3 regions of the Brevibacillus antibioticus genome follow, and region 1 is predicted to be linked to each of the others. Evidence: riboswitches for the same ligand, from Rfam matches in the RefSeq annotation. Region 1 holds a riboswitch; each other region holds the start of a gene.
What was found. A riboswitch is a leader RNA that binds a small molecule or an ion and turns the genes downstream of it on or off. The one in region 1 is predicted to bind cyclic di-GMP.
Positions count from the first base shown of each region.

Region 2: it holds a riboswitch for cyclic di-GMP, as region 1 does, so the genes downstream of both, E8L90_RS17400 (GNAT family N-acetyltransferase) here and yfmT (benzaldehyde dehydrogenase) in region 1, are expected to answer to the same signal.
Region 3: it holds a riboswitch for cyclic di-GMP, as region 1 does, so the genes downstream of both, ggt (gamma-glutamyltransferase) here and yfmT (benzaldehyde dehydrogenase) in region 1, are expected to answer to the same signal.

Region 1 is NZ_SZNK01000001.1:313,515-324,014, reverse strand. It holds gene E8L90_RS01480 (class I SAM-dependent methyltransferase) at 1-609, shown strand, start outside; gene E8L90_RS01475 (hypothetical protein) at 750-2,168, opposite strand; gene E8L90_RS30555 (M14 family metallopeptidase) at 2,733-2,906, shown strand; gene E8L90_RS30550 (M14 family metallopeptidase) at 2,878-3,153, shown strand; gene E8L90_RS30545 (hypothetical protein) at 3,150-3,479, shown strand; gene E8L90_RS30540 (hypothetical protein) at 3,540-3,689, shown strand; gene E8L90_RS01465 (methyl-accepting chemotaxis protein) at 3,761-4,642, opposite strand; gene yfmT (benzaldehyde dehydrogenase) at 4,673-6,130, opposite strand; cyclic di-GMP riboswitch class I at 6,216-6,301, opposite strand; gene E8L90_RS01455 (methyl-accepting chemotaxis protein) at 6,476-7,411, opposite strand; gene E8L90_RS01450 (hypothetical protein) at 7,436-8,191, opposite strand; gene E8L90_RS01445 (RsmF rRNA methyltransferase first C-terminal domain-containing protein) at 8,277-9,689, shown strand; gene E8L90_RS01440 (hypothetical protein) at 9,756-10,001, opposite strand; gene E8L90_RS01435 (LysE family translocator) at 10,154-10,500, opposite strand, start outside.
Region 2 is NZ_SZNK01000001.1:3,700,801-3,711,300, forward strand. It holds gene E8L90_RS17385 (DNA alkylation repair protein) at 1-421, shown strand, start outside; gene E8L90_RS17390 (Crp/Fnr family transcriptional regulator) at 421-1,098, shown strand; gene E8L90_RS17395 (peroxiredoxin-like family protein) at 1,183-1,845, shown strand; cyclic di-GMP riboswitch class I at 2,016-2,099, shown strand; gene E8L90_RS17400 (GNAT family N-acetyltransferase) at 2,294-2,848, shown strand; gene E8L90_RS17405 (methyl-accepting chemotaxis protein) at 2,852-4,324, shown strand; gene E8L90_RS17410 (alpha/beta fold hydrolase) at 4,438-5,490, shown strand; gene E8L90_RS17415 (MFS transporter) at 5,651-6,904, opposite strand; gene E8L90_RS17420 (hypothetical protein) at 6,999-7,856, opposite strand; gene E8L90_RS30860 (aKG-HExxH-type peptide beta-hydroxylase) at 8,315-9,208, opposite strand; gene E8L90_RS29955 (hypothetical protein) at 9,558-9,695, opposite strand; partial or broken gene E8L90_RS17430 (transposase) at 9,840-10,136, opposite strand; gene E8L90_RS17435 (hypothetical protein) at 10,053-10,500, shown strand, end outside.
Region 3 is NZ_SZNK01000001.1:5,226,129-5,236,628, reverse strand. It holds gene E8L90_RS25350 (GNAT family N-acetyltransferase) at 409-837, shown strand; gene E8L90_RS25345 (APC family permease) at 907-2,241, opposite strand; gene E8L90_RS25340 (glutamine--tRNA ligase/YqeY domain fusion protein) at 2,363-4,030, opposite strand; gene E8L90_RS25335 (SET domain-containing protein) at 4,110-4,727, opposite strand; cyclic di-GMP riboswitch class I at 4,969-5,057, shown strand; gene ggt (gamma-glutamyltransferase) at 5,240-6,958, shown strand; gene E8L90_RS25325 (methyl-accepting chemotaxis protein) at 7,038-9,026, shown strand; gene E8L90_RS25320 (glycerophosphodiester phosphodiesterase) at 9,089-9,808, opposite strand; gene E8L90_RS25315 (ABC transporter substrate-binding protein) at 9,839-10,500, opposite strand, start outside.

The DNA of each region.
Region 1 (10,500 bases):
TGGGAAAAAGGCAGTCGCAGCACTATCCTCCCCTATTTTATGAAGTATGTTCCTGTCGGATCTGGACCTGTTCTCGATGCAGGCTGTGGTGACGGCTATGCCAGTTGCAAGCTTGCAGAGCACGGCTATCAGGTGGAGGGCATCGACATTGCCGGGGAAATGATCCGCCTCGCTCATGACCGGGTCATTTCCTTCCCGGGCTCTGTTCATTTTCAGACAGGAGACATCAGCGAGCTTCCGTTTGCCAATGATTCATTCTCTGGGGTGCTCTCGATTAACGTAGTGGAATTCACGCCGTCTCCGCTCAAGGCACTCTTGGAGCTTCACCGCGTGCTTGCACCAGGAGGCTTTCTCGTCTTGGGTATCCTCGGTCCTACAGCTGGCCCACGCGCTCATAGCTATCGCAGACTCTATGAAGAGGCAACGATCCAAAATACGATGATGCCCTGGGAAGCCAAGCAGTTAGCGAGCGAAAATGGCTTCACACTGCTGGGCGAAGAGCCGGTATACAAAGAGGGAATTACGCCAGATATCGCGGGCCGAATAAGCGTAGAGCTGCGGGAGGCTGTTAGCTTTTTGACCTTGTTTGCTTTGCGGAAAGTAAAGTAGATCAAATTCAACGAAAGAAAAACCGCTCGATTTCCCGCCTGATCCTCTCAAACTTCGTTAGACCAGCGAGTTTGCAAAATAAAAACCCGTACGAAGGTCACTTTATCATCTGCTCTTCGTACGGGTCACAATTCCATATGTCAACGGTACTGAATATTATTCAACTGCATCCACTTTAATTTACTGTCAATCAACATGGTAAGCGTCATCTCATCCATTCCATGCAATTGACGGTACAAGCGCTGCGTTTCGACCAAGTCATTGTAGGTCAAGTACGGATAGTCCTTCCTGCCGAATGTCCCGTCCGGAAAATAAGCGTAATGCAAATCGCCATTTCCGAGTATCCACTGCGCTCCGAGATTAACGACACCATAGAGCATACTATCCGCTAAATCTTTGTCCTTCTGGTCCCCGAATTGTAGATAGTTTTTGTAGAGAAAATTGATTTCCGCCAACTGATGATTCAAAGAAACATGTGTCTGAATCATTGGATTCATTGCTGTCCCATAGTCCGGAACCAACCAGCCTTGCTGTACGCCAGCAATGACAAAATGGTTCATGGCTACGAAATTGTGAAAGTAAGAAGCATATTTTTTCGCCGATTGGCAAAAGTCCTTTTCTTGATACTGATCACAGCCCCGCAGCATCAAATCAGCTGCTCCTGTGTTGAATCTCGTATCGTAAAAGCCCTCTGGTATCCCGTAATCGGTGCTTAACCACGTGGAGCGCGGCTGCGTCTTCCAGTACCCCTCAGGCTCCTGCTGCTTTAGGCTCGCTTTCAACATCACATAACCCATATCCCGGGCAGCCTTGCTTCCCCCTGTATATAAAAAGGAGCGAAGGACATAATTTTCAGGAATCCGCCAAAAAGAGGACTCCGAAGTCGGCTCGTACGTTGAAGGACTTTGATAGTAATACCCATCGTACAGCCATTTTGCCTTTTCCGTAACGTCCAAGTTAAGCCAGATGCTGTCAAGCATTTTTTCTCCCCAAGGAACGAGCGGATCTCTCGAATCGAGCGCCCACATTTCACTGATAAAGCCTGCTTTCATCGGTAGCTGAAACACAAGCTCGACACCAGAAGACGTCTGTTTTACTTCAACTGGCGACGCCAATCCCGGCTTTTCTTCAATCGTGGCTCTACCCTTGTCCACGTAGACAATCGGCTTACCTAACCAAATATACCTGCCCTCCGTCTCTACAAAACCAGAGGCAAGCGGAAGGGTCTGGACTTGATCAAGCGTGACGATCTTCCAATTCGGTTTCTTCGACTCATCATAGGCTCGATAGCGGAACGTCATGTTCTGACTGTTCCCCTGAATCGGAATAGTAAAAACGTACGGCGTCATATCGCGCTGACCTGTCATTTTATGGGCCCAATACGTGGTACCGTCATGGAGTTGAAATTCTTGTTTTTGGTGAATCGCGCCATTCAGGTGATCAACCTTCTCTGTTTCTGTTGGTTTTTTCCATTCGTTTGCAAAAATATCGCTCAGAAAGAAACTACTTACCGCGATGGCCGTCAACAAAAGGAGCATTCTGCTGATTTTTTTGACCATGTCATCCCCCTGTTCTATTAAAGGAGAACCGAAAGTCCTGCTTTAAAATGAATATTTCGTAGTAATTATTGTTTTTATAATAGTCTGATGGATTAATCGTAGGTGTCGGCTTCTATTTCGCAGGAGGGAATTTATGGACAAGAAAGTACGCTACGTTGTTTCTACAGCACTCGTAATATCTCTGTTCACCAGTCCCTCAATCATCCATGCCACCCAAGCTGAACCACATTCCTCATTACGGAATAGGGCCAACCTATGTACAGCCTGCACAGATTGAGAGCTTGTTTCCAAAGCCAACGATCCAGTTTGGGACACCCCGCTTCCAAGAAGGAAAAGAAGCTTTTACATCCCAGGAAGAAACGATGGCTCACATAAGCAAATTGGCAGCAGGGAACAAGGAAATCCAGTTGCTATCCATCGGGATATCATTGGCTGGCAGTAGGAAAACTTGGCGCCGATCTCCTGGGTAAAGGAAACATTGCGATTGTTCCTCGCATCAACCCGGATGGCTCCTACCAGTTCAAACGCTACATCGCGACAGAGCTGGATGCCAACCGTGACTACATGAAGGTAGAATATCCAGAGGTACAAGCTGTCCACCAAGCCATCGATGCCTATCAACCTGATGTGGTGCTTGACGCCCACGGATACGGCGTCTCTTCCAGCCAGCTTCGCGATGTTGGAGAAAAGGACGCGATCTCTTCCTACGATGTTCTGTCTCCTCAGCGAAAAACCTGAACATCCCCTCCAGCTGCTCTTGGCAGATGTTCAAAAAGTACTCGACAAGGAGCAACTTTCTCATCACGCTTCCTATACGCTGGCAAAAGGCAAGGACGGAAAAGTGACCGCAACAGAAGGCTGCACAGAGACAAGAATCGGTCGCAATGCCTTGGGATTGAAAAACACGTTGACGTTTTTGGTGGAAACACGCGCATCGGTATTGGACGCGCCGATTTTGAACGACGTGTATACAGTCAGGCCTTGACTCACGCTGCTGTCATCCAATCAACAGCGGCCAACGCCAAAGTAATCAAGTCCGCCGTGACCCAGGCACACGCAGAAATCACGGAAAAAGGCAAAAAAGCAAACGACAACAAGGTAAGCTCCACGGATGCCTATCCTGTACTCGAGCGCGAGCGATCCACTGCCTATCTCATGCCTCCTGGCTACCATGACATTGCAGCCAAGCTGGAATTGCTCGGTGTTTCAATAATCAAGCTATCAAAAGAGACAACGATAGCAGTAGAAAGCTACACCATTTTGGAAAACAAGGTGAATACGATTTACGAGAATGGGCATTTCACCAACTAAGTGACTGCAAATGTAACAGAAACAACGAAAACCTTTCCTGCGGGTAGTTACGTGTTCAGCATGGCCCAGCCAAATGCGAGCTTCATTGTATTGGCCCTGGAACCGGAATCCGTGGACAGCTACGTCACGTTTAGCTTCTTGCCCGTTGAAAAGAGCGATGAAGTCCCGGTGTATCGCTATATGCTGGAGCAACCACTACCTACCACATAAAAGAACTAAAGGAAAAAATCCCCTCTCAAGAGTAAGACTCCTAAGAGGGGATTTTTGTTACATGTATGGGCTTACTTTATTTCAAACACTTCTTGGGCAAGCCCTGCCAGCTTTTGCGTATTGCCGCTCACTTCGACCATCGTCGCAGAAATTTCCTCCGTAGCGGCTGCCTGACTCTCCATGGTTTGATTGATCAATTCAATCGAATTTTGCAGGAGGGATATCAAAACCCGGATGGAATCCGTAGTTTGCTTAATTTTGTCTGCATTCGCCCTTGAATCCGTCGCCATATTGCGAACCTCATGCGCGACGACAGCGAACCCACGCCCTGCATCTCCTACTCGCGCAGCCTCAATACTCGCATTCAGTCCCAAAATGTTACTTTGATCAGCGATTTTTTTCACGGCGAGTGTAATTTGCTCGATCTCAGTCGTACTGTGGCTCACATCATTGGCTTGCTCTGAGATCCCCTTCATTTGCTCGTTCAAATTCCCGATCTGCAACGCCATCTCTTGTGTGGTGGCACTGACCTGCTCGACAACACTCGAGAGATTTGCGGCAATTTCATACAGCTCATTGGCTCGCTCCATACTCGAGCCAATGCCGACACCACCGATGACTTTTCCCGTGTGATCATGCAGGGGGATCGCTCGTGCGACGAGAGGAAAACCAAATAATTCCTTGGGGACCATCATCGCCTGCTTGGTGTTTCTTCGAATCGCGTTGGTGATCACATCTCCTTCCTGGAGTGGATCACCGGGCTTTACTTGCAGTGCAAATGTTTGAGCAGGCACATTGCGCAATAGCTTTTCCGTGTCGTAGACCCCAATGGTAATGTCATCGGTGAGCAAATCATTTAAATAGGGGGCAACCTTGATGAAAGCCTCGAGCAGTTCTGCGTTTTGCCCCTTTTCGGAAGCTTCTGTTTCGTTCCATTCTTCGTATCCGTTCATAACCCTCTTCACCTCTATATTTTGATGGCATTAGTACGGAAATTGGCGCTTTTTGTGCTGAACCGAAATCCATTTTAGCGTAGTAAACTCTTCTAGGCTCCATTGACCATTTAAGCGTCCCAATCCGGAATGCTTTTCACCGCCGAACGCCACAATTGGCTCGTCATTGATCGTTCCATCGTTGATATGAATCATGCCCGTCTCAATGCGCTTGGCCATCTGGGCACCTCTCTCCAGATCGCGGGTATGAATCGCCCCGGACAATCCAAATGGTGTCTCGTTCGCCATGCGAATCGCTTCTTCCTCGGAAGCAAACGACATGATGCAAACAGCCGGACCAAACAGTTCTTTGGATGCAATGGACATGTCTGTGGTCACACCTGTCAAAACAATCGGCTCGACCACGTTTCCTTTTACTTCCCCTTTCAGTGCAGGAACGGCTCCTTCGCGAATCGCTTCATCGATCGTTGCCATCAGGTTGGCGACTTGCCGTTGATTGATGAGTGGACCGATTACCGTGTCTGGATCATTTGGGTCGCCTACCTTGAGTCCAGATACTTTTTCCACATACAGATCGAGGAATTTATCGTAAACATCTTGGTGAACCAGAACCCGGTTAGCCGACATGCAAATCTGACCTTGGTGGGTAAAGCGGCTGAATACTGCTGCATTGACGGCATACGTAAGATCCGCATCCTCCAAAACAATCAGGGCACTATTGCCGCCTAGCTCCAAAATCGCCTTCTTGAAATGCTTCGCTGCCACTTGCGCGATATGACTTCCTACTTGGCTCGAGCCTGTAAACGAAAGGATGCGTGGAATGGGGTGGGAGACAAAACCATCACCAATTTCAGCAATATCCGTTACAACGACGTTGATCAAGCCTTTGGGCAGACCTACTTCTTCAAAAATTTTCGCGATGAGAGTCCCACCCGTGATTGGCGTGTGCTCATGCGGTTTGAGGACGACACCGTTGCCCGCGCCAAGAGCTGGAGCTACGGACTTCATCGACAGATAGAACGGGAAGTTGAACGGACTGATGACGCCGACAACTCCTGCGGGAATCCGATACAAGCGATTTTCCTTTCCGTCTACGGGAGAAGGGAGAATTTTTCCTTCCATGCGTACCGGGAACGTAGCCGCCTCACGAATAATATCCTTCACAAGCCCGATCTCAAAAAATGCCTTCAGTCGGGTTCCACCTAGTTCACGAATGATGATCTGAATGATTTCTTCTTCATGCTCTTCGATATAGCGAACAGCACGCTCCAACATTCGGGATTTGGTATAAGCATTCACTTCATCCCACTCTTTTTTCGCGTTGGCTGCCGCCTTGTAAGCCGCGTCGATATCCTCCAGATTTGCCATTTTAAACTCTGCGATGACTTCCCCGTTGTAAGGGTTGATATCTTGCAATGTCTTCGCGCCCAGTCCGTCGCGCCACTCCCCATTGATATACTGCTTGTCCAGTGTTTGAAGGATTGACATGCTACAACCTCTCCCTTTTGTAAAATAAATAGGCCCCTTTCGCATGAAAGGAGCCGTAAAACTAAAACAGTAAAATACACTGCTCGTTGGCAACCCGGCTGCCATCGTAACGTGTACATTAGGCCCGTGGCTTTGCGTCCCCACTTTTCAATGGGTTTGCCCATTCATAGCGAATGCTGATAGGATTTTGTCGAAAAAAGGAAGTATATGGAGAATCTTACTTCGATTATAGTACGTTATTCTTAATAGTCAAACCGAAATATGTAGAATTTTGGTGAAAAAGTGGAGAAATACCAAAAAGTCCGCATCGCTTGGATACGGACTCCTGATTCGTTTACCTTATGATCACAATAACTTTTTGACATCCTTTACGCTCGTCGCGAGCATTTGCTCTACCGCGTTGGCGTCCCTCACGTGCTTGGTCATTCCTTCATTCAGCTCATCCAGCAAGCCCTTTGCATCACTTACCTGCTGGGACACATCGTCAGCAAATCGCTTTTGATGCGCGATAATTTCCATCACACCCGACACTTCGACGTTCAGTGCCTGGAAAGCGTTCACGATCTGATCTGTCTTCCCCGCAGCATCCTTGCTGATGGAAAGTCCATTTTTGATCGCACTGCTGCTTTTTTCACTGTTGGACAATGCTTCTTTTGTTTCTTCCTGAATCTTGCCAATCAATTCTGCAATCGTCTTGGTCGAGTTCGCTGTCATCTCGGCCAGCTTCCGTACTTCATCCGCTACGACAGCAAAACCGCGGCCTTGTTCACCGGCACGTGCCGCTTCTATCGCTGCATTCAACGCGAGAAGGTTGGTCTGATTCGCAATGTCGCTGATCACCTTGACGATACTCGTAATTTCTGAAGAGCGCTCTTCCAAGCGGCTCATGGACTTGGATGTATGGACCGATTCTTTGTCGAGCAGGCTCATGACTTCTACAACGTCCGTCATAGCCTTCTTGCCTTCATCTGCACGCGCTACGGATTGTTTACAGATGTCTGTCAGGCGCTCTCCTCGAACCGACAACTGGCTCGCAGATTCATCATCCCGCTCGTTAATGGCCTGGATATTATCTACGACACCCTTCATCCTCATCACCAATCGCACCATTTGATCAGATTCGGCGTTCATCGCTTGGTTCGAAGTGAGGATCGCGCCCATCTGTTCGTAAAGACCGCGAAGCTCATGCTTCCAAGCGTCTTGCTGTCCTGTCTTTGTGGTTGTGGCTGTCGTCGCTGCTGTCTCTTTTTCTGCTAGGGCTTTGTCTTTTTTCCAAAACATCCGCTTCCCTCTCCTTTGTACCCATCAATTGTCACTTCGGCGGCTATATACGCGGGACTCGATTATTCCCGGATGTTGTTTCGCCAAGCTCAGCAAGTTTTCCAAGAAATAATAGTGACCCTCCAAGAGCTCCACGTCTTTACGCTCAAAATGCTTCACCTGCAAATACTGCTGCATTTCCAAAGCATAGCGCTCCAGTTTATCGTGAAAATCGTTGGCGCGAAGCATTTGCTCCACTTCTGGATATTCTGTTTTCAGGCGACTCAACTCGCTGTATACACGCCCGCCCTCCAGAATCATCTGGTAGGCCGTACGCTCAAGCGTAGCTGTCGTAGCTGCCTCCTGCTCCTCACGCTCCTCGCGCAAAGCTGCCAAGTACGTGATAAAATGGTAGACAGTTAAAAACAATGGTCCTAAAAATAGAATGATCCCTGCCTTGTACACATGCTGATTGGACAAATTGCTGATGAGCAGGAACAAGTGAAACAAGATCGCACCCAACCATACATAGATGATGATTTGGTGATTGATCTTCCCTGCCTTTTGGTGGCGTGAAAAGGCAAAGGTAAGTCCGAGCAGATAGAAGGCAAGCAATGTAAAGCTGGCAGAAAACAAAGCCATCTCCATATCGACCAGCCAATCTGCGTCGGCGGGTATTTCGATAAAGAATTCAAAAGCGAGCACCAGCAGTGAGAACAGCAACCCCATGATCCAAAACCGGCTTACTTCCGAGTCATTCCTCCGCCGGGAGCGGTAGCGTTTTGCACGGGATCCTTCCATAATGCTCTCACCTCATTCTCTATGATTCGCCATGATTCTATCTTTTCCTTTCACATGGGGCCAAAAACTGACATCGGAGGCTGTTATGACAAAAAAATTACCAACACCATTTACCGAGCGCATGCAAACCTTGCTCGGACACGATTATGAGGCATTCGTTTCCTCATATGATCAGCCTGTGACACATGGCTTGCGGGTCAATCCGTTGAAGGTGGGTCGTGACGATTTTTTGAAAATCTCGCCGTTTGCTGTAGAAGCAGTCCCTTGGTGCGTAAACGGTTTTCGCTACAAAGAGCCAGATCGTCCCGGCAAGCATCCTTTTCACTCCGCTGGCCTGTACTATTTGCAGGAGCCAAGCGCGATGTCCGCTGCCGAAGCACTCGGTGCACAACCTGGTGAGCGAATCCTCGACCTGTGTGCAGCACCAGGGGGGAAATCGACGCAGCTTGCAGCGTTTTTGCGTGGACAAGGAATGCTTGTGGCAAACGAAATCCATCCTGTTCGGGCAAAAGCCTTGTCAGAAAATCTGGAGCGCTGCGGCGTGACCAATGCCGTCGTGACCAACGAAACGCCAGAACGCTTACAGGAGCGATTTCCCCTGTTTTTTGACCGAATCTTAGTAGACGCTCCATGCTCTGGCGAAGGAATGTTTCGCAAGCTTCCCGAAGCAATCGAAGACTGGAGCCCTGCAAAAGTAACGGAGTGCCATGTCATGCAAGGTGATATTCTCGAGGCGGCCGCTGCTATGCTGAAGCCAGGCGGGACGTTGGTCTACTCCACCTGCACATTTGCTCCGTTGGAAAATGAGCAGTCACTGGTTAACTTCCTCGGCCGTCACAAAGAATTTGAGATCGTCTCGCTACCACATGCAGATTGCTTTTCTACTGGTCAACCCGAGTGGGCATCGCCGCAAAACGAGCAGCTCGCCCAGACAGCCAGATTGTGGCCGCATCGTCTACAAGGAGAAGGGCATTATCTCGCCAAGCTGCAAAAGAGCAAGACCGCTGACGTTCATGAACCTTCCGGGAAGCGTAAAGAAAAGCGTGCGGCAAAATCGGCTCCAGCAGGTCGAAAAGAAGCCCTGGCAGTCTGGCGTACGTTCGCGGACGAAGCACTCCCGGCGCTCTCCAATCCATTCGATGATGAATCTGCTTTTCTTTTATTTGGCGAGCAGCTTTACTACTCACCTGCTCCCGAGCTCGACTGGGACAAGCTCAAGGTCACGCGCGTCGGTCTACACCTAGGAACCGTTAAAAAGAACAGATTTGAACCTGCGCACGCCTTGGCACACTCTCTCTCTTCTGCGGAGGCAGCCCGTGTCGCGTCGTATGGCGCGGACGATCCTGAACTGTTGCGGTACTTAAAAGGAGAAGCGCTCACGCGTGATGGTGCAAGTGGCTGGACGCTGGTTACAGTAGATGGATTCTCCATCGGTTGGGGCAAGCAATCTGAGGGGCAACTCAAAAATCATTATCCAAAAGGATTACGCTGGTTGTAGATTAGCATCAAAAATAAAAAAGCTCACAAGGCCATTCGTGACTGCTTGTGGGCTTTTCTCTTTTTCTTATGATCGCCCTCTGCGGGGCGGACTGTCTACTACCGTCAACGAGCCATTTCTTATATAACGTAATATTTTTGAAACAGATATCCCTGTGGCATTGGCAATTTGCATCGCATTCGAATTCGGATAGCTTCTCACGTAATTGCGAATCATCTGGTAGTCTTGTATTTCGTTTTCTCCGCAAACCTGGCAACTGTACTCTCCCCGGCCCATCGGACTGCCGCATTTCAAGCACGTATCCGTCGTCATCACTGGTTCTCCTCACACCCTGTACTATGGTACTTTCACAAGAAAGGGTTCTATCTTCCTATCTATTACCCAAATCCCATGGGAGGAAAACACTATTTTCGATCGCAATACCTGTATTCGATTAAAATTCGATGCAGTCATTCCGAACTCCTTTAATAAGGCCAGTATGGAGACATCAAACAGCTTTTTGCGTAAAGGACAATCGCAAACCCAATGAGAAAGACACCACTGAGCCCATGAAAGACGTTGAGCCACCCCGGGCGAAAAAATCGAGCCAAATACGCGGCCAACAAAGCTACCAGTCCCAGGAACAATATAGTCGATAACAGACAGCCTGTAGCAAACAAGAACAACTCTGTTGATTGAACAAAAGTGTCAGATGCCAACAGGGAGCCAAATACTCCCGCCCAAAACAGAACGGTTAGAGGATTCGCGAGCGTCAGAAGCACACCGTGCCAAAAGCTACTTCGACCCGTTGGAGCATGCGGGGCTGGCGCTT
Region 2 (10,500 bases), 3.4 Mb from region 1:
CGCGGCTGATCATCATTTTGGAGTGAGAGAGATTGCATGGATGGCGATTCGGGATTCTCTCGTGCATGATCTGAACCATTCCATTCAACTCCTGAGCGAATGGGTACTTGATACTGACGAGAATATACGCCGATTTGCGGTAGAAGCCACCCGCCCACGCGGCGTCTGGTGTAAGCATATTGACGCATTGAAAAATGAGCCTGCTCGCTGCGTGCCTTTGCTCACGCCATTGATGTCAGATGCATCTAAATATGTTCAAGACTCTGTAGGGAATTGGTTGAACGATGCGAGTAAATCACAACCAGACTGGGTGACGCAGCTTTGTGACAAGTGGCTAAGAATCTCGGATACAAAGGAAACGAAGAGAATTGTCACCAAAGCGAAAAGAACCATCCTGAAGACCCGAACCGAACAGAAATGATGAACCGAATCACATATTTATCCCAATTTTATTTGTTGAATTCATTATCCGAGGAAAGTTTGCGCTTAATCGATCAATTAACCTCCTTAACACCTTTCCCCAAAAATACGTGCATCCAAACACCAGAAACTTTTTCAGAGGGCTTCTACTTCATCAAACAGGGGAAAGTACGTTTATATAAAGTGAATCGGGATGGGCGACAGTTCACATTCGATATCCTCGGAGAAGGCAATGTGTTTGGAGAAGTGGATCTGCTCTCATTAGGTACGCGAGAGATGTATATAGAAACCATCGAAGACTGCCTCATTTGTAAAATGAGTAAAGCCAAATTTGAGAGCTACATAATCGAACATCCGCAACTAATGCTGAAGATCATGAAGCTCATTAGCGATAGAATGGTTTCGATCAGCCAATCAGCCGAAAATCTTGCCCTTCTCCCTTTACAAGATCGCATTATTTCCACGTTAGTAAAGCTTGCCGATCAATTTGGCAATCCTAACAGTTCGGCGTTTCAAAAAATTGACTTACCTCTTTCCCATCAAGAGCTCGCCCATTTTGTCGGGGCATCCAGGGAAGCTGTGACGGTAGCATTACGTGCATTAGCAAGAGAAGAACTGATTCAAACAAGCTTTAAATCCATTTCCATTCATCGGGACAGAATTTTGAAGAAAATGTAATCCAGTTTACATCTTTCCCTCCAAACGAAAGATATCGTATAGCTATGGCTTCTACTATTCTTTCGAAAAAGAGGGGAACGACATATGGATAAACCACATTTTCAGAGCCTGCGCGAAGAACTAGATTTTACAACCTTACAAATAGCGGACTTGCTCACTCGTGAAGTAACAGATGCATTTACAAGATCAATCGAGGAGCTGCGGACCTCTTGGCATGCAAAGGGCTTGCCGATTGGTTCGATTGCACCTGATTTCACCTTGAACGATCACATTGGCAAGACCATTGCCTTGTCGGAAGAAGTCGTAAAAGGTCCCGTCGTCCTGACATTTTTCCGTGGATCATGGTGTCCCTACTGCAATTTGGAGCTGCAAGCATACCAACAACAGGTCGATACGATAACTTCACTGGGTGCCCAATTGTTTGCCATTAGTCCACAATCTCCTGCACACTCTCTTGCAATGCAAGAGAAAAACGGACTGAGCTTTCCCGTGCTATGCGATACCAATAACCGGGTAGCAGAAAAATATAAACTCAGATTCAGATTACCTGATCATTTCCAGGATACCTACCGAACATTGGATATCGATCTCAAGCATTTTAATAGCGACGATTCCTGGACACTCCCCATACCAGCTACTTATATCCTCGACAACCAGGGCGTAATCCGATCAGCATACTTAGATCCCGATTACAAAAAACGCATGGAGCCTACTGAAGTTTTAGACATTCTACGTACCCTAACCTAACGCCTATAAGGAAGAACCAGTTGATACCACAACTGGTTCTTTGTACGTCTATCCGTTACGAGCAATTAGTTTCTTTCCCCTACCAAAACTTGACAAGGATATATCTTATGTCTTATATTTTGCATGATTATATCTTTCAAATTTCGACACTCATTTACAAATTATACTAAAAACTGCAAAGGCAAAGTCATCGAAAGGTGGCGACGCAAAACCACGGGTCTACAGTCTTTGACCATGATAGCCGGGTTGCCATCATCTTGATACCATTTTTTTGATGTTGGTAGCTTCGGTTGTTCCATTTCGATGGAACGGCCTTTTTTTGTGTTTCGTTTTTTGAAAGGAGGATGAAAGCACTTTCATTTTTGTAACAGATGGAAAAGCATAACTTTTGAGACGTCAAGCATACACAACACAGTTCAATCAGAGAAAATGATGGAGTGGAGAAGTTATGTACAAACAAGTAGAAACCGTACAAGAATTAGCTACATTTCATGAAATCAAAGAAACAGTATGGACAAGCATGGGTTTCGAGATGGAGTACGCAAAAGAAGGCTCCGCACAATTCCTCCTACTTGCCGATGATGGTGAAGCAGGTGGAACATTTGAAATGATACCCTTTTCCAAATCAAGTGCTTATATGAAATCGCTATTTCAGGATGTTGTTACAGAAGATATGAAAGTAATGGAGGTAGACAGTCTCGCTGTTTTGCCGAAATACCGTGGACAATTAGGGCAAAAAGGAATTTGCTTGATGATAGATTACGCTGAAAAGCATGGTTATACCCACGCAATCGGTGTATCAGATCCGACTTTTTTTACGTTCATTAACAAGAAGTATCATGTAAAGGCGATTCAGACCAAAGATATCGTCTTTTATAAAGGGGCCGATGCTATTCCGACCCTCTTCCATCTAAAAGATGTCTATGACAATAAGCACGATTCGAAATATTCCTGGTACAATTCGTCGTCATCCAACCAAGTAAAAGTCGAGGTAGGTGGGTAAAACATGGATAACATTGATCTATTGAGAAGAAGAAACAATTGGGTCGTAATCGTATTCGCAAGTATTATTACGGTTGTTCAGGTCTTAAACCTCTTTCTAGGCGTACCGTACGCATTCGTTCTCACTGTACTGGGTATTTTGTATGGCGTGCTGGCACCTTTTACTTACATCTCCAATCGCCCGAGCTTCCGTGAAAAAGCAGCGCCTTTCATGAAGTTTTTCAACTTCGCTGTAATCGGAATCTTCATGTTCATCATTGTTGGACTAGACCCGCATATGATCAATATCATGACCATTATGTTCTTTGTAGCAGTTATGGGAATTTATCAAGACCGACTCATCAATATTTTGACCATTGTATCGACATTAGGCATTGTCTCTTACTACTTCCTGACACAGAGAGAATTGATTTTCCATTCGACCAGCAATCTTGACCTGATGTACTTCCTGCTTACCTTCTGCTTCGTCTCTGTCACGAGCATGATGCATGCTGTATTCAATAACAAGCTGCAAAAGGAAAGTGAGCAACAAAAGCAAGAAGCGATTGCCTCGAAGGAATCGTTGCAACGTGTTCTGGATCAGATCAATGAATCACTCACCTCTATGCAAGACTATCAAGAGAATTTGAACAAGGTAACGGACGGTGTAAATGTTCGCGCTGTCGAAACCGTTGCTTCCCTGCAAGACATTATGGAGTCCTTTACGGTCCAGACCAGCAATACGGACGAGCTGCGTCGGGAAATGAGCTCGACGAATCTGCAAGTTGAGGATATGACCCGCTCTGTTACGGAGATGCATGAATACGTAGAATCGACCAAAGAAGCCACTAACGAGAGCGGTAAACGCATTGGCAACATCGGCAATGATTTTGAACGATTCATCAAGGACATCCAAGGTACGAACCAGCTGATTCAAGAGCTCAATAAAGAAACCGAATCGATTGGGAAAATCATTCAAACCATTTCCGAGATTTCTGCACAAACCAATCTTCTGGCACTCAATGCCACGATTGAAGCGTCTCGTGCAGGTGAACACGGCCGTGGATTTGCTGTCGTAGCAGATGAAGTACGGAAGCTGGCTGAATCCTCCAAGCTATCCTCAGAGTCGATTTCGAACCTGCTCATGACCATTCGCGAAAAAATGAAGCTCGTATCCGATATGATTTCTGAGTCACAGACTTCTTTTGAGAAAAATAGCGAGGGTATCCTCGAAGTACAAGAAATGTTCACCAATATGGACAACTACATGCAAAACTTCGCGGATAAAACGAAAAACCTGCAAGAGTTCATCATCCATGTTCACAGCATGATTCAGGAAGTCGGCGCAAAAGTTGAAGTCAATGCAGATATTACCGACAAGAACAAAGAGAACCTGGAAGAAGTGCTAGTTCTCGTTTCTGAGCAAAAAGACGAAGTCGTTAAGGTATCTGGCGGCTTTGAGAGAATCGAACAACAGATGCGTGGTCTCCATATGTAACCTTCCTGCAACCGCCTTTCACGGGCGGTTGTTTTCTTTTCTCATTTTGTAACCGAATAGATATATAATAGAAATATTCTGATATTAAAAGTTCGAAAGGAGGCACATCATTGATGGATGCACGAATCGAAACCAAAACGATTCAGACCGATCGACTGCTCATTTCCTATCTGACAGCAGGTGTACCGGAAGGAGAACCGCTTCTCCTCATTCACGGTAATGCATCAGCTAACTTGTTCTGGGATGATACCATTGCGGCTCTATGTGACCAGTACCGTGTGTATGCACCTGATATGCGTGGCTATGGAGCAAGTGAAGCATTGCCCCTCGATGCGACACGCGGTTTGCGAGACTGGTCGGATGACCTTTATTCGTTTATTCGGGCATTGGATTTGCCAACACCCGTCCATCTTGCCGGCTGGTCGTTGGGCGGTGGGATCGTGATGCAGTTTGCCATCGATCACCCGCAGGAAGTGCGCTCTCTGATTCTCATCGCCCCCATGTCCCCTTACGGCTTTGGCGGAACCAAGGATTTAGCTGGCACTCCGTGCTACAGTAGCTTCTCAGGCTCCGGTGGAGGAGCCGCCAACTCCGAGCTGGTCAAAAGGATTGCAGCCAAAGATATGGGCAATGAATCTCCCTCCAGTCCTCGCAATGTCATGAATCAGCTTTATTTCAAGCCGCCGTTCCAGGTTGACTCAGAGCGGGAAGACCGTTATGTGAGTGCGATAATCTCTACAAGAACGGGAGAGGGCTTTTACCCCGGTGCCTTTGAATACGTAAACGATTGGCCCGGTGTCGCTCCTGGAACGACAGGGATTACGAATGCGATTTCTCCCAAATACGTAAATTTGTCCGGTATTGTCCAAATTGAGCCGAAGTGTCCGATTTTATGGATTCGCGGTGCGGATGATGCCATTGTCTCAGATCAGTCGCTAGCTGATTTCGGTACGCTGGGCAAGCTTGGCTATGTCCCCGGATGGCCGGGCGAAGACGAATACCCCCCGCAGCCGATGGTCTCCCAAATTCGTGACGTGCTTGAACAATATCAGCGCGCTGGTGGTTCCTATCAGGAGATTGTCATGGAAAATGTGGGGCACGCTCCACACATTGAAAAGGCAGAGGAGTTTGTAGAGCTCATTCGAAAAAGGAGGAGACTGAGGTGAACTCAGCTTTCTCCCGTCTTCGTTTATCCGATGTAGCGGTTTTCTTCTTTAATGTATGAAAAAAGGCTCTCCGGGAGGAGAACCTTCATTCGATATTCGCACGTGTTCTCTGATAATCTTAATTATTCGTGTATCCCTTTAACGGATTTAGGTATGAATATTACGATTTGAAATTAGTGTCCTCATTATTTTGAAGCAAACCAACTTTGGACAGACTACCAAACATCAAAATCCCTGCACCAACTAATAACAACCCACCAGATAGGTTAAAAACAAACCGTACACCAAGTTGATCGGTTAAATAGCCAAATAGCATTGTTGCAACACCGTACAGAGCAAAATTAAGAGCATCTTGAGCTGAATAGACTTTGGGTAACACTGATTCTGGCGTAGATATTTGAACGAGGGTTCCGTGCGACACCCCCTTCAGTTGGCTAAACAAACCGAATAAAAATGATACTGTGACAGCTATCCAAGGGTTTGTCAATTGTGCGAATAACAAAATTAACCCTGACGATATAACTGCACCGATCCGCACGATTATTACGAGATTACGCTGAATACGATCTTCATACTTAAATCCAAGCATCCCACCGAGTAATAGCCCCGCAAAGAACAGAGAGTTGAGATAGCCCCACCATTCTTCTCCAGAACGTAGAGCATCTTCGATGAAGACATAGATAATAGCAGCAATCCACACCACATTAGCAATAGAATCAAGTAATTCCGCTATTGTGAGCGTTCGAATGGTAGGGGTTCGGAAAATATATTTGAATCCTTCCTTTGCTCCTTTGAACCGCTTTCCATCATCTGTGCTTATGTCAGTAGGCTCTGTTTCATTTGCCATGCGACGAATCAAAACCATCATTATTGATGATAATACATAAAGCCCGAATGTTAACCAGAAGATAGTGCTTGATCCAAGCCAAACTAATAGTATAGAAGAAATCGGCCAACCTCCTAGTTGAATTGTTCTATCGACAATTGATAAGAAGCTGTTGTATTTAATCAATTTATCTTCGTGCACTAATCTAGGAATCAGTGAATCCCTGGCTGGGGATGCCCATCCATCAAAGAAGCCAATCAATGATGTCATCAAGAGAAGAACAATTAAGGTGGATGTATTGTGCATATCTGCAATAATAAAAAGAGCGAGCAGAAGAATAAACCATGTTTTTCCGATCTGTGAAAAGGAAATCAAACTTTTAAGTGAATATCGTTCAAATAAAAGAGGTGCGATGAGTGCTCCTAAAAATCGAGAGATCATCGTGATGAAAGGTACCATCGCCATTTGAAACGTTGAACCATTAAGGCTGTGAATCACTGCGATTAGACCAACAATGTACAAGATGTCGCCAAAATTCGCAAAAGATTGTCCGATCCAAAGCAACCTAAATGACTTGATATCTTTCATAGAGAATCTCCTCTATATTAATTTAACATTTATATTTTATATAAGCATACGTAAAATAAATCTTTGATTGCCATTCGGCTTCCCCTCCTTATTCCTATCTAATCTCTATCGATTTACTATATATGAAGTTAAGATGTTCTTTTCCAAAGAGATATTCTAATGATTCCTGCTCTTCTATAAATAAAGGCTTAAATTTTTCAACTTTATATATTTCATTGGGGATATCCCCTTTGTAGAAATCATCTTCTTTACAAGAAGCAATAAACTCACTTCTTTTAGTTAAATTAACACAAAGATGCTTTAAATCATTTTGAGTCCACCTGCTAAACCCTTTATTATCGGACATAATGCCGTATTGCAATCCCGAATCATTCTCAAACGAATAGAGATTTAAAGCGTTGCTCTCATCTAAACCAAAGACAAAATATCCTCCGTTATCTAAAGTTAAAATATCTATTGGATATAATAAACATCCATCTAGTTTAAGATCAGTATAAGAAATATTATTTTTCAAAGAATACGCATGGATTGAACATCCAAACGAAGAACTACCTTCAATTTCATTAAAGAACATGCAATTTCCACAGTCTGTTGTAACACTGCCTTCTTCATTGATTAGTCCTATATTATTTATAATTTCCGATTTCCTGTTGTATTCGTTTGCATTTAATGTAGACTTTAACACTTCATCATATATTTCGTTAACTCGGAGAATTTCTTTTGTTTCAAGAGGGTATGGCGATCCAGCACAACACAATCGTTTATGTGCAGTATGACAATTCATACAATCTAAATTAACGAGGTTGTTCAAAGTTTTCACATCATACAAATTACCACCAAATTCAAATATGGTTTTATTATAGTTATTTAATATGTATTTTTGAGCCAAACCTCTGAGGTATAGATGCATAGGATGAGTAGTAAACGCATACCCAGTAACCTTAAAATTCATTAATCACACCACTCTCACAAAAAAATACGACCAACATACATGACTTATTCAGTTCGCTGCAGTAACCTTGCTCGCTTACGCATTTTTGCAAGTAAACAAAGAAAAAACGAGTGATGAAAGCTGCACCCACGGCCAAATGGTTAGCGGCTTCTTCTACACTCGTTGTCAGGTTCGCATCAGAAACCACAAGGGATCTGAGCGAATCTACATTGATTTTGACACAGCAGTCCGCCGCTTTGCTACGCTTATTTCAGCTTTTTGGTCTTCTTAGCTCGCCATGACCTGGTGGCCGGTTTATTCAAGCATAGATTCTCATCATTTCCGATTGAACTGCATAAGTCATGCACCATATTGGTCGTTTCTAAATATTGCAAATTATCAATACTTAAAATCATCACTCCTTTTTGTTTTCCAGAAGTCTTAATAGGAGCAACACCCTAAAAGAGTATTTGTTTCATTTATTTTCGCAAACTTCTCGATATATCCTCAAAAGAAGGGTTTGCACAAAACTGATTTAGCTTCTCGAGAATAAGTATCCCTTGTTTTCCGAGCAAATAAGTTTTTTGGTTAAGCTCATTAAGTGTAACCGCTAATTCAGGAAAATAGTTGCGATCTTTTCGTCGGTCTCTCAACATATAGTATAAATGCATAATGCTTACAGCAACATTCGCAGCGTGATAAGAACGATCCAATGGTCTTTTAATTTTTAGGATCGTAGAAGTTACTAGACCATCTTCCTCAGCACACGCGGCTGGATCTGGAAAAATGGAATTCACCATATCATCTACAAACAAGGAGTTGTGAACAAATTCATGATAGATGTGTTCTGCCAAATCAACAATTGACCAATGTGAATGAGCATTGATCCAGATAAAGCCAACGAATCCTGACACAGACCCTCCGCCAAATCCACTCTTTTTCACTACCAGTATGGTACTGATATATTGGTTAATCAAATTGTATAAATCGTTATGTAGCAATTTGATAAGACCTAATGCTGACTCGATTTTATAGCGTATTTCTAATTGATCCTGCTCGCTAAAAAGATGGTTGTCGTTAACGAGATCTTCTTCCTCAATCAATCCGTTGTCAAGCATTTTTTTGACATGCATTTCATTATCAAACTCAATAATGATTTTTTCTTGCACCTTTAATTCAGAGTTCTGGAGTTGATTTAACGCCTCAATAAAATGGCGTTTCAGATCAAACTCACTCATACCAAGACAGAAATCTTTGCCATTAAGATATTCCACAATATCAATCAAGTTTTTTTGAAGATGATGATAGTTCAAAAAAGGAAAGTCAACAAATTCAGCACCCTCTTGTTTTGAAAGCATTTCGACTTCAGACATTTCGAACCCTCCTAAGATAAAAAGATCGTTAAAACCTAGCTGTCTACTTAGCTCACTAATGAACATCTGGTTAAAGAATCAAGCGGCAGTCTCCGCACAGCATGTCGTCAGCGATATGACTCAAGCCATTTATCAAATGAAGATAATGCCCATGAGCTTATCCTTTTCAATGGATTTATGGACAGGTCTACCTCTCCAATCTATTTGTAAAGAAGATTCATATAACATTAATGCAACGCTAGTGAGTATAAGAATATAGTCGTAGGCAATTCTCATCCCGCAATAATAATGAAAGACGGAGAGCTACCTACGACTAAGTTGAAAGCATCATATTTTCAACTTTCAGAAACTAGCTTTCTTTCTTTGTATTTTCCTCTTCTTGCTCTGGCAAATCGTGAAGCGCCATACGAACAACAACGGTGACTCTCTGTTTGCCTTCGAAATGGGTATTGACAAAATGCGAGATGTTCATTTTTTTTTCTTCCATCGATCTCAACCTCCTAAACTATTCTTGACAGAATTTTGTTTCAATTTGATTTTAACTAGCAAATTGAATATTTGTCAATAATTACCTTTAAATATAAGTGAACCTTAATCCCCGTAAACGGCAATAGCGAAACCCCTGGAGCTATTTAGCATCCGCGAAGCTTCGCTCAATGGTTTCTTTTCTTTTTTTGTAGAGTTTCTTACCTGCTTTACTCAATCGGTTTAATCGCACCCAATCCTTGCTGTCTTCCCAAACATGTCGAGTCACCACTTTTCGGTGGCTCTTGGATCGAGTGCATTTTGAAAGGTAGGGGCACGTTTTGCAAACCTCTAAATTCGACTTGTAATGGCGATACCCATGGCGATCCGTCGTGCTGTACAGCAATTCTTGCTGATTTGGGCATGTATAGCTGTTTCTTTCAGCGTTGTATGTAAACTGCCACGGTTTCCCCCGCTAGCTGCTTTTTCAACACGCCAGCAAGCCCAAATCCAAAGCATCTTGCAACTGGTTGGCTTTCCTCCTTTGGGCGTATCTGGGGCGAATTTTAGCGAAGTAAATGTGAGAATTAGTGAGGTCAACACCGTTAACGCCGCGCCAGTAACAGCGAATAATGCGGCAATCTATGGATACGGCTACGTCAATGTTCCCTATAACTCTCCCGTACCTTTTTTAGAAGCCGAGGTCATCAACGGCTCAGGTATTTCTTTCTCGCAAACAACCCCAACCGTTATCTCGTTAGCTCCCAATGCTACTTACTTTGCCTCGTACAATTTTATCGAATGTCCGTTAATCGCGAACTTGCCTG
Region 3 (10,500 bases), 4.9 Mb from region 1:
TAGCCAGTTTACTCTCTCTTTCCAGGATCGTCTAGAAGAAGGTGGGGAAAACCAATGGTTCTGGCTGTAGTGATGGGGAGGAAACAGGAGAAAAAGCTCAGCTTCTAGGGACACCCGCTGGGGGATTCACTGCCCGACTCCATGCAAAAAGCGAAACCGCGTCCAAAGTGGTCCAATCAGGATGTATGTCAGAGGTGGACGCTTAAAGGCATGTTTCGCTTTTTGCCTTCCGTCTCGGGCGGTGTCCCTAAGATCTTCGCTTATTTCTCCTGTTTCCTCTGCGAGCTGTTTGCTTTCCCCCTGCTTTTTAGGGAGATTCAAATAAATAAAAAAAGAGAGAGAATCATTGTTCTCTCCCTGATATACTAGTAGTCAAATATTCAAAATAAACTAAATAAGGCGGTTATCATGGGACAATATGTAGTCAGAGAAAGCACGAGAGATGACGCTAATTTTATTGAGCAAAGAATCGTTGAATACAATGAATCGAATGTTCCGTTTGAATTGACCATTCCTTTTTCGAAAATCAATAAACACGTTCGTGATGAAGATGGCACTATCATTGCGGGAATAAACTGTGTGTACTATTCTTGGAGATGTTTGTACATTGATGCTTTATGGGTCAGAGATGATTTGAGAAAGAGCGGATTGGGAAGCAAGCTTCTTCTTGAAATTGAAGACACAGCTAGGGAGTATGGCATTCATTTGATTCATTTAGATACTTTTGATTTTCAAGCAAAGGACTTTTATCTAAAACATGGGTACGAGATACATGGTGTACTCAATGATTGCCCTCTTTCCCATCAAAGATTTTACCTACAAAAGAGAATGGATTAGCAGTCTACTCCTCGCAAAAAGGTAGCCCTACATCCAATAATGGGTGTAGGGCTATTTGTACTCCGCATGTTACTCCTCAAACTTCACCATTTCCAAATTGCTTTTCTTGACCTTTACCAAATACAACAAATAGATCAGGCCGATAAAAGTCCAAAGCAAGCCCAGCATCATGGACGTTGTTTCGAGGTTGACCCACAGAAAGGCGATGAACGTTGTCCCGATGAGGGGAGACAACACGAAACCCCACCAATCCTTGATATGCTTGTTCTTTTGTTTGCGGAAATAGTACGCCATTACGCTAATGTTCACGAAGCTAAAGGCGATCAGTGCGCCGAAGTTAATAAAGGAAGTTGCTGTTAACAAATCCATAAACAAAGCAAACAGCATCAACGCCCCGACCAGTAGGACGTTAAGCAAAGGTGTTCTCAGCTTCGGATGTACATAACCGAACCAGCGTCGGGGCAAAAATCCATCTCGTCCCATTGCGTACAACAAGCGTGTCACGCTCGTAACAGATACGAGCCCGGATGCCAGAGTCGAAGACAACGCTGCCGCCAAAAACACCAATTGAAAGATCGTCCCTCCGATAAACAAAGCAATCTCCGCAGAGGCCGCTTCTGGATCAGACAATACCGAAACATCAGGAAATAATGATTGCATGAAATAAGAGGCCGTAATAAACAACGCTCCTCCTGCGAGTGCTACGAGCATAATCCCGCGAGGAATCGTCTTTTTCGCATCGACGGTTTCCTCCGTTAACGTGGTTACGGCATCAAAGCCAAGGAAGGAAAAGCAAAGAATCGACGCACCTGAAAGCAGTGCAGTGACAGACATATCCGGTGACACAAATGGACGCAGGTTGAATACTTGCCCAAGCCCGTCACCTTGCATAAGACCACGAATCGCCAATCCGGCAAATAATACGACGACCACGACTTGAAACAGCACCAAAATCGAGTTAACGGATGCGGTTACCGTTACACGAAATACGTTTAACCCCGTCACCAATACAATGAAGCCAATAATCCACCACGCTGTCGACACGTCAGGAAACACGGATGAAAGGTATACTCCCGTCAACAAGGCGTTAATCATCGGTAAAAACAAATAATCCAGCAAGGACGCCCACCCTACCAAAAATCCTGCGTAGGGATGAATCGTTTGTTGCGTATACGTATACGCGGTTCCCGCTGATGGGAATAGCCGTACCATCTTTCCGTAGCTTGCCGCCGTAAACAGGATCGCAAGAAGTGTGACTGCATAAGCAGCAGGAACGTGTCCCCCCGTATCTCCAGAAACAATGCCAAAGGTGTCAAAAACGGCCATCGGGGCCATGTAGCCCAGTCCAATTACGACAATATGTCGCAACTTCAAACTACGTGTTAGTTCTGCTCTCCCATTCACTGCCTGTCCCCCTTTATGTAACAGAATAATTATACATCCTGATTTATAATCACGAAAGAAAAAAGCGCTGCTGCACACGGGTTCTCCATGCACAGCAACGCTTGATTTATATGAGTATTCCCTATGCCTTTGGCAGTTCAAAGGAGCTCTTCAACGATACAATCCGGTTGAATACGAGCTTATCCTCTGTCGTATGCTTCGGATCGACATTGAAATAGCCATGACGGAAAAATTGATACTTGTCTTGTGGCTTGGTTTCTTTCATATTTGGCTCCACATAGCCTTGCAGCACTTCCAACGAATTCGGGTTAACGTTGTCGAGGAATGTGCCCTCTGCGTCTTCATCATCCATAATCAATGGCTCATACAAACGGAATTCAGCAGGAAGCGCATTGGTCGCATCTACCCAGTGAATCGTCCCTTTTACCTTGCGACCTGTAAAACCGCTGCCGCTCTTCGTCTCAAGGTCATACGTGCAATGGATCTCGATCACGTTGCCGTCTGCATCCTTCACAACGTCATTGCACTTAATGAAGTACGCATGCTTCAAACGCACTTCATTTCCCGGGAACAAGCGGAAATACTTGCTCGGCGGGTTTTCCATGAAGTCATCCTGCTCAATGTAGATTTCGCGGGAGAACGGAATTTGACGATTGCCCATCTCTGGGTTCTCTGGATTGATCTCCGCTTCGAGCATCTCGACTTGCCCTTCCGGATAGTTCGTGATGACGACCTTCAACGGATTCAAAACAGCCATCGTACGCGGTGCCTTTAGCTTCAGGTCCTCACGGATGAAATACTCTAGCATTTTCTCGTCAACCGTGCTGTTAGCGCGCGCTACCCCTACTTCACGAGCGAATGTACGAATCGCTTCCGGTGTATAGCCACGACGACGGAAGCCTGCGATGGTTGGCATGCGCGGGTCATCCCAGCCGTCTACTACATTCTCATCGACAAGCTGTTTCAGCTTGCGTTTACTCATAACGGTGTTGGTCAGGTTCAAGCGAGCAAATTCGTACTGGCGTGGTGCACTCTCCATTTCGCACTCGCGGACTACCCAGTCGTACAATGGGCGATGATCTTCGAATTCCAGTGAGCACAGGGAGTGTGTCACGCCCTCAATGGCATCCTCCAACGGATGAGCGAAGTCGTACATCGGATAGATGCACCATTTGTCGCCCGTGTTGTGATGCGTTGCATGGGAGATCCGATACAGAACTGGATCGCGCATGTTGAAGTTCTGAGAAGCCATGTCGATTTTCGCACGCAGCACCTTTTCTCCGTCCTTGAACTCCCCTTGGCGCATACGTGCAAACAGGTCCAGGTTTTCCTCCACAGACCGGTTGCGGAACGGACTATCTGTACCTGGCTCTGTCCATGTTCCACGCATTTTACGCATGTCTTCGGGAGACAGATCGTCTACGTAAGCCAGACCTTTTTTAATCAACAGCACCGCACGGTTGTACATCTCTTCAAAGTAATCAGATGCAAAAAACAACCCGTCCCATTCGAAGCCAAGCCATTGAACGTCCCTTTTGATAGCCTCTACGTATTCGATGTCTTCCTTTACCGGATTCGTATCGTCAAAACGCAGGTTGGCCTTGCCGGAAAATTCTCGTGCCAACTCAAAGTTTAGACAGATCGCTTTCGCATGTCCAATATGAAGATACCCGTTCGGTTCTGGGGGAAAGCGGGTAATAATTTCCTTTACTTTGCCCTCTTGCAAGTCATCAATCATGATATTGCGGATAAAATTGGATGCCGCTACCTTGTTTTCCAATGAAATCAACCTTTCACTTCACCTTTACATTCCATAATACTGATTCTCTACCCAGAGTTCAACAAAATCGGGTCGTTGACCGACCCGCTCATGTCTCCCATTGCTGCCCCGTTTGCCATTGTGACCTGCAATACAGGTGAATGACAGAATCAACAGCTAAGCGCTGCTCCGTGATCCCACGAATCGTTTCGAGATGCTTCGGGGGAATCAGATGCAGCAAAGGTTGTTCAACATGATTGAAATGTTGGAATGCTTCCGCTGCAATCCGATCCCACTGCGGGTAATACCGAAGCAAGTCATCGGGCATTACGCGGGAGCGGTCCGTGTCAGACTCGGGCAAACAATCAAAAGGTTCATCCAGATTTAACGTTCCATAATCATCAGTCAACTCTTCGCCCGGAAAAATATCCCGTGCAGCCAATTCCATATCATACATGGTTGGCACACAATTCGCATGAAAGCTGTGGTTCACGTACCTTGCCTTATCCCAACAAAGAATGTACTTTCCGAACTGGTTTTTAAACGAATATTTTTGTACGTCCTGTTTTCGTAATGAGTCAAGTCTTTCCACAAATGCAGGGTCCAATACCTGGTCCAAATCATCCTGTGCCCATACAATCGTTCCTTTTGGGATAAACCTTGTCGCAAACACACCGTACCCGATCTCATCGTTGATATAGCGCAATTCTGTATCGGGATGCATCATGGTCTTTGTTTCACCCCTTGGCGAATGTGCCTTTTTATCATCATAAGCAGTTCAGCCCCAGGAGGTGTGTGAATATCTTTCGAAAAATACATAGCATTCCTAACTATTTTTCCGGATTAAAATATTTTTCTTATTTACCACAAATGGTAAATAGTCTATATTATTGGCAAATGGAGTTTTAGGAACTTTTTCCCACAACGATCGCATCAGTAAATGTGTCAATTTTATGCTTCATCCATTGATATCGAAACGGCATACCCGGGGAAATCCGGCGACGCAAAGCTACAGGGGCTACCTCCGCAACAGCGGACACGCTTGCCAGCTACCGAAGTATTGATGTAGGACGAGACCAATGATCCTATATCATTGGTCTTTTTTTGTGTTCACAATGTCTATTTTTGTCTATTTTTGTATGTTTGTGTATTTTTGACTTTTGAAGGAGGTGAGGTAACAGCGGATAGCCGGTTTAATGAATTCATTATTTTATTCATCATGAAGGAGGTTTCATAGGAATGTCATTCTGGAAGAAACTCTCGACCGTCGCGCTGACTGCTGTCATCGGGGTATCAACATTCTCTGGGGCACAAGCTGCTAACCGTCCAACATCGATGTCACCGAACGCAATGGTGACGACTCCTCACTATCTGGCTACAGCTGCAGCCCTGAAGACATTGGAAGACGGTGGAAACGCAGTAGATGCTGCTATTACAGCCGCTTCCACATTAGCTGTCGTCTATCCTCATTACACAACCATTGGTGGAGATAACTTCTGGCTCATCTACAATGCCAAAACAAAAGAGCTAAAGGCGCTGAACGGCAGTGGTCGTGCAGGAGAAAAGGCAACCCTCGACTATTACAAAAACAAAGGCTACGAAAAAATCCCGTCCCGCGGTTATGAATCGGCAAACACTGTCCCTGGTGTCGTCTCCGGCTGGTGGGAGGCGTACAACTACGCCCATAAAAGCATGGGCAACAATAAGCTTCAATGGAACAGACTGCTGGAGCCTGCCATTGGATACGCCGAGAACGGATATCCCGTCTCCCCTAACCAAGTATATTGGACAAAATACGCGACAGATCCAACTGACAATGACTTGAAAAATCTTCAACGTTTTGATGAATTCCGTAAAACATTCCTGAAGCCCAACGGCGATCTCTATGCAGCAGGCGAAATTCTCAAACAAAAGGATCTTGCCAATACTTTGCGAATCATTGCAAAAAAAGGCGCTGACGGTTTTTATAAAGGAGAAGTTGCTAAAAAAATCGTAGCAGACATGAAAGCCAACGGCGGATTGCTCACGTTGAAAGATTTTGAGAAGCACACCTCCACTTGGGCAGAGCCAATTATAGTAGACTACCGCGGTTATAAAGCGTACAACGTGCCGCCTAACTCCCAAGGCATGGCATCACTCTCCATTCTTAATGTTTTGAATAACTTCGACCTCAAAAGCATGGGTGAAGGAACACCCGATTACTATCACACGATTGTAGAAGCTACCAAACAATCTTTTGCTGACCGCGACAAATGGCTGACTGACCCTGCCTTTGTGGATATCCCTGTGGATGAGCTGTTGTCCAAGCAGCACGGGAAAGATTTAGCTGCGCGCATTGATATGAAGCAAGCCGCCAAATCCGTAGAACCACTGGATCCAAAAGGCGATACAACCTGGTTCGGGATCGTCGACAAAGATGGGAATGCAGTATCCATCATTCAGAGTCACTATTTTGACTGGGGCTCCGGCATCGTAGCGAAAGATACGGGCGTCCTTTTACAAAACCGCGGAAGCTATTTCTCTTTGGATTCCAAACACATCAATCACTTGGAACCAGGAAAACGCACCTTCCACACCATTAACCCAGCGATGCTCTTTAAAGGGGACAAGCCTTATCTTCTCTACGGAACACAAGGGGGAGAAGGACAGCCGCAAACGCAAGCCGCTCTCGTCACACGTATCATCGACTTTGGTTTCAGCGTGCAAGACGCAATCGAAGCACCAAGATGGCTGCATGGACGCAACTGGGGATCTGCTTCCAACAATCTCAAGGTGGAAAGCCGCATCCCTCAAGAAGTCCTAGACGAGCTCATTAAACGTGGGCATCCAGTCGAAAAGCTGGAAGCAGCCTATACCGATGCGATGGGACAGTCCGGCGCCATCCTGATTGACCCGAAAACCAATGTAAAATTCGGTGGTGCTGATCCTCGCGGTGAAGGCGCAGCAATGGGCTATTAATATTTGGTCAGACTGCTGAGTTCATCTCAGCAGCTGACTGTTTCTATTTTGCATTCACGGATTAGGAGTGGACAAACCTATGTTTTTGTTCAACAAACTCAGGAACAAAATGATCCTTTGGTTTCTCGTCGTAGCCGTCATTCCACTTACTGCCGTTTCGTTGTTTATCACGAGCAGCTTTTCATCCATTCTGATTGATAAACAAAAATCATCCTATGTTGACCTTACTTCCAGTACAGCCATAGCTATGGATCAATATCTGGACCGGCGTATGACAGAAATTCAAGTTTTAGCCCGTACCTCGGATATTCAATCCGATGATGCAGCAGCAAAAAATGAATTCATTCGCAAGTTTACCGAGGAAATGAAACTGTATGACGGAAATACGTTTATCGCAAGCGACGGAAAAGTAACAGCTGATACTTTCCCCAAGAGCGTTGGAATCAACCTTGGCGAGCGCCAATTCTTCAAAGACGGCATGCAAGACAAGCCCAGCTTCTCTGATGTTCTTGTTGCGAAGACAACCGGCAATCGCTCTATCATCGTCGCTTCCCCTGTAAAAGGGAAAAACAATGAGAAGCTTGGTGTCTTGACCGGGCTCGTCAATGTAGACGACTTCGCATCTACATTCCTCAAAAATTTGAAAGTAGGCAACGATGGTTATCCGATTCTCGTTGATAACAAGGATCACATTCAGTACCATCCTACCCAGGATCTGATCGGAAAACCGCTTGCCCAATCCGCTCTGCCGCAACCCTTAATGGAAATCCTGAAATCAGGAAAAACGGAAAAGGGCTCATACAACTACTCAGACAATGGCAAGGAATACGTTGTCACCTATTCCCCCATTCCCAAGACCAACTTTGGTTTGTATCTGCATATCCCTGTCGAATCCATAACGTCTGCGGTTTCATCCGTTACCACCATGGTTACGATCATTGTCATCATTGTTGTTGCTGTCGTGATCGCAATCGCATACGTTGTTTCCCGGCAAATCTCCCGTCCTATTGCGGCAGTTGCCTCCGTGGCTAACCGCATTTCCGAGGGTGAACTGACTGTACAACCGTTGCAAATTCGAACCAAGGATGAGGTTGGACAGCTATCCCAATCAGTAAACACCATGGTGCTCAACCTGCGAACGATTATTCAACAAGTAAATGATACAGCTTCAGATCTTGCTTCTTCAGCAGAGGAATTGTCGGTCAACTCCGACCATACGAGCAAGGCTACCGAGCAAATCGCCATAACGATTCAGGAAGTAGCTTACGGTGCGGAAAAGCAAGTGAAGAGTGTAGAGGAAAGTGTCACCGCAATTCAAGGTGTATCGACAGGGGCTCAGCTGGTTGCCACGAATGCACAACAAGCTGCCGAATCAGCTTTGGACGCTTCCCAAATTGCAGTGGAAGGAAATCAGGCCCTTCAGGTCGTTATCAGCCAGATGCAATCGATCGAGAACACTGTCGGCAACATTGCCGATATCGTCAAACGATTAGGAAACAGTTCGCAGGAAATCGGACAAATCGTACAAGTCATCACTGCCATAGCTGAACAAACAAATCTGTTAGCGCTTAACGCAGCTATTGAAGCGGCGAGAGCTGGTGAACAGGGGCGCGGTTTCGCCGTTGTGGCAGACGAAGTGCGTAAATTGGCTGAGCAGTCCGCGCAATCAGCGCAACAGATTAAACTGTTGATTACGACGATTCAGCTCGAATCAAACCAGGCTGTCGTTTCGATGGAACAGGGCACCAAGGAGGTCGCCACTGGACTTATGGTCGTTAACAATGCAGGCAAGTCCTTCGAACAGATCCAAGATGCTGTCACGCAGGTGGCCAGCCAAATTCAAGAAGTAAAATCTTATTCTGAGCAAATGTCTTTAGGCACCAAACAGGTGGTAGAATTGGTCGGTGTCATTGAAGAAGTAGCGGAGAATTCTGCTGACGGAACACAAAGCGTATCGGCCGCCACAGAAGAACAGCTAGCAGCTATGGAAGAAGTCAATTCATCAGCTACTTCTCTGGCAAGAATAGCCGAAGAACTACAATCGCATGTAAGCAAATTCAAGATATAGTCCAAACAACGAAACAGGAAAGCCGCCTGGCATGTTGCCCGGCGGCTCTTTCCTGCTTGTGCTTACACAAACTCCCACATCCGGTCAGGATGGTTCGTGCAAATTTGAACCTGAGGATGCCACGAAATGACTTCGCGGATATGCTTCGGATCATCCAGCGTCCACGCGATGACTTTAAAGCCTTTTTCAATCGCGGCTACTGTTAGCTCACGATTCAGATACGGATATCCCATGGAGAGGATCGTAGCACCTGCTGCCTCCATCTGTTCCAGCATGAGTACAGGGCGACCATATACAATCAGGCCTGTCTGCACTTCTTGATCGAGCGTGCGAACGTGACGGATCAAATCGTGGTCAAATGAAGTCAGACACACCTCTTGCTTCATTCCATGCTTCTCTACAAGTGCGAGCACCTTTTCAGCGATACCCGGGTACATGTCACTTGTTGCTTTCAACTCGATATTTAGCGTGCAGCGACCTTTTACTGCGATCAGCACTTCCTCGAATGTAGGGATTCGCTCGCCCGCAAACTTGTCGCCAAACCAGCTCCCTGCATCCAGCTCACGCAGCTCTGCCAGCGTATGATCCATGACCAAACCGCGGCCATTGGTCGTGCGTTCCAGCGTAAAGTCATGAATCAGCACCGGAACACCGTCACGCGTCAGCTGTACATCAATTTCCATTGCTTTGATAGCTGGCTCTGCCAGAGCCAGTCGAATCGCTGTCATTGTATTCTCCGGGGCTTTGCCTGACCACCCGCGATGTGCCATACAAATGTTCATTTCGCCAGCTCCTCTATCATTTCGTTTCTGTTATTTTTTCAAAAGCTTGCTGCCTTTTTCCGTCGCCGCCTGCATCGCTTCATCTACAGTCGCTTGGCCAAGCATCGCACGTTGCAGTTCTTTTTGAATCACATCCTGCAATTCTTTGTAGCCAGGAGCCATTGGACGAGGATAGCCGTATTGCAGTTGATCTACCGCGACCTTGAAGTTTGGCTCTTTTTCATAGAATGCCTTCATTTCAGCCGAATCAATAGCTTCTGTCGTAACAGGCATATAACCGGAAGCGATTGACCACGGAACTGTTTGCTCGGTATCGGTCATCCACTTCATGAACTCCCACGCTGCTTTTTTCTCTGCATCGGTCGACTTCGCCAGCATCACGAGATTCGCGCCGCCCGTTGGCGTACCAAGCGTTTTATTGGCTGGCAAGAAAGCTGCACCCATGTCAAATTTGGCATTTTTCTTCAATTCCGTCAAGGAGCCTGTCGAGGTAAAAATCATGCCCACTTTTTGATTCAGGAAGTCTTGCTCTGCTACATCCCACGCATTGTAGTTCTCTCCTGGAGGGTTTTTCATGATGCCTTCCTTCACCATTTTGGACCAGAGCTCAAGCGGTGCTTTTCCTGCTTCGTTGTTGATTGTCAGCTCCTTACCGTTCTCGCTCAAGATGTTGCCCCCGCCTTGGAAAACAA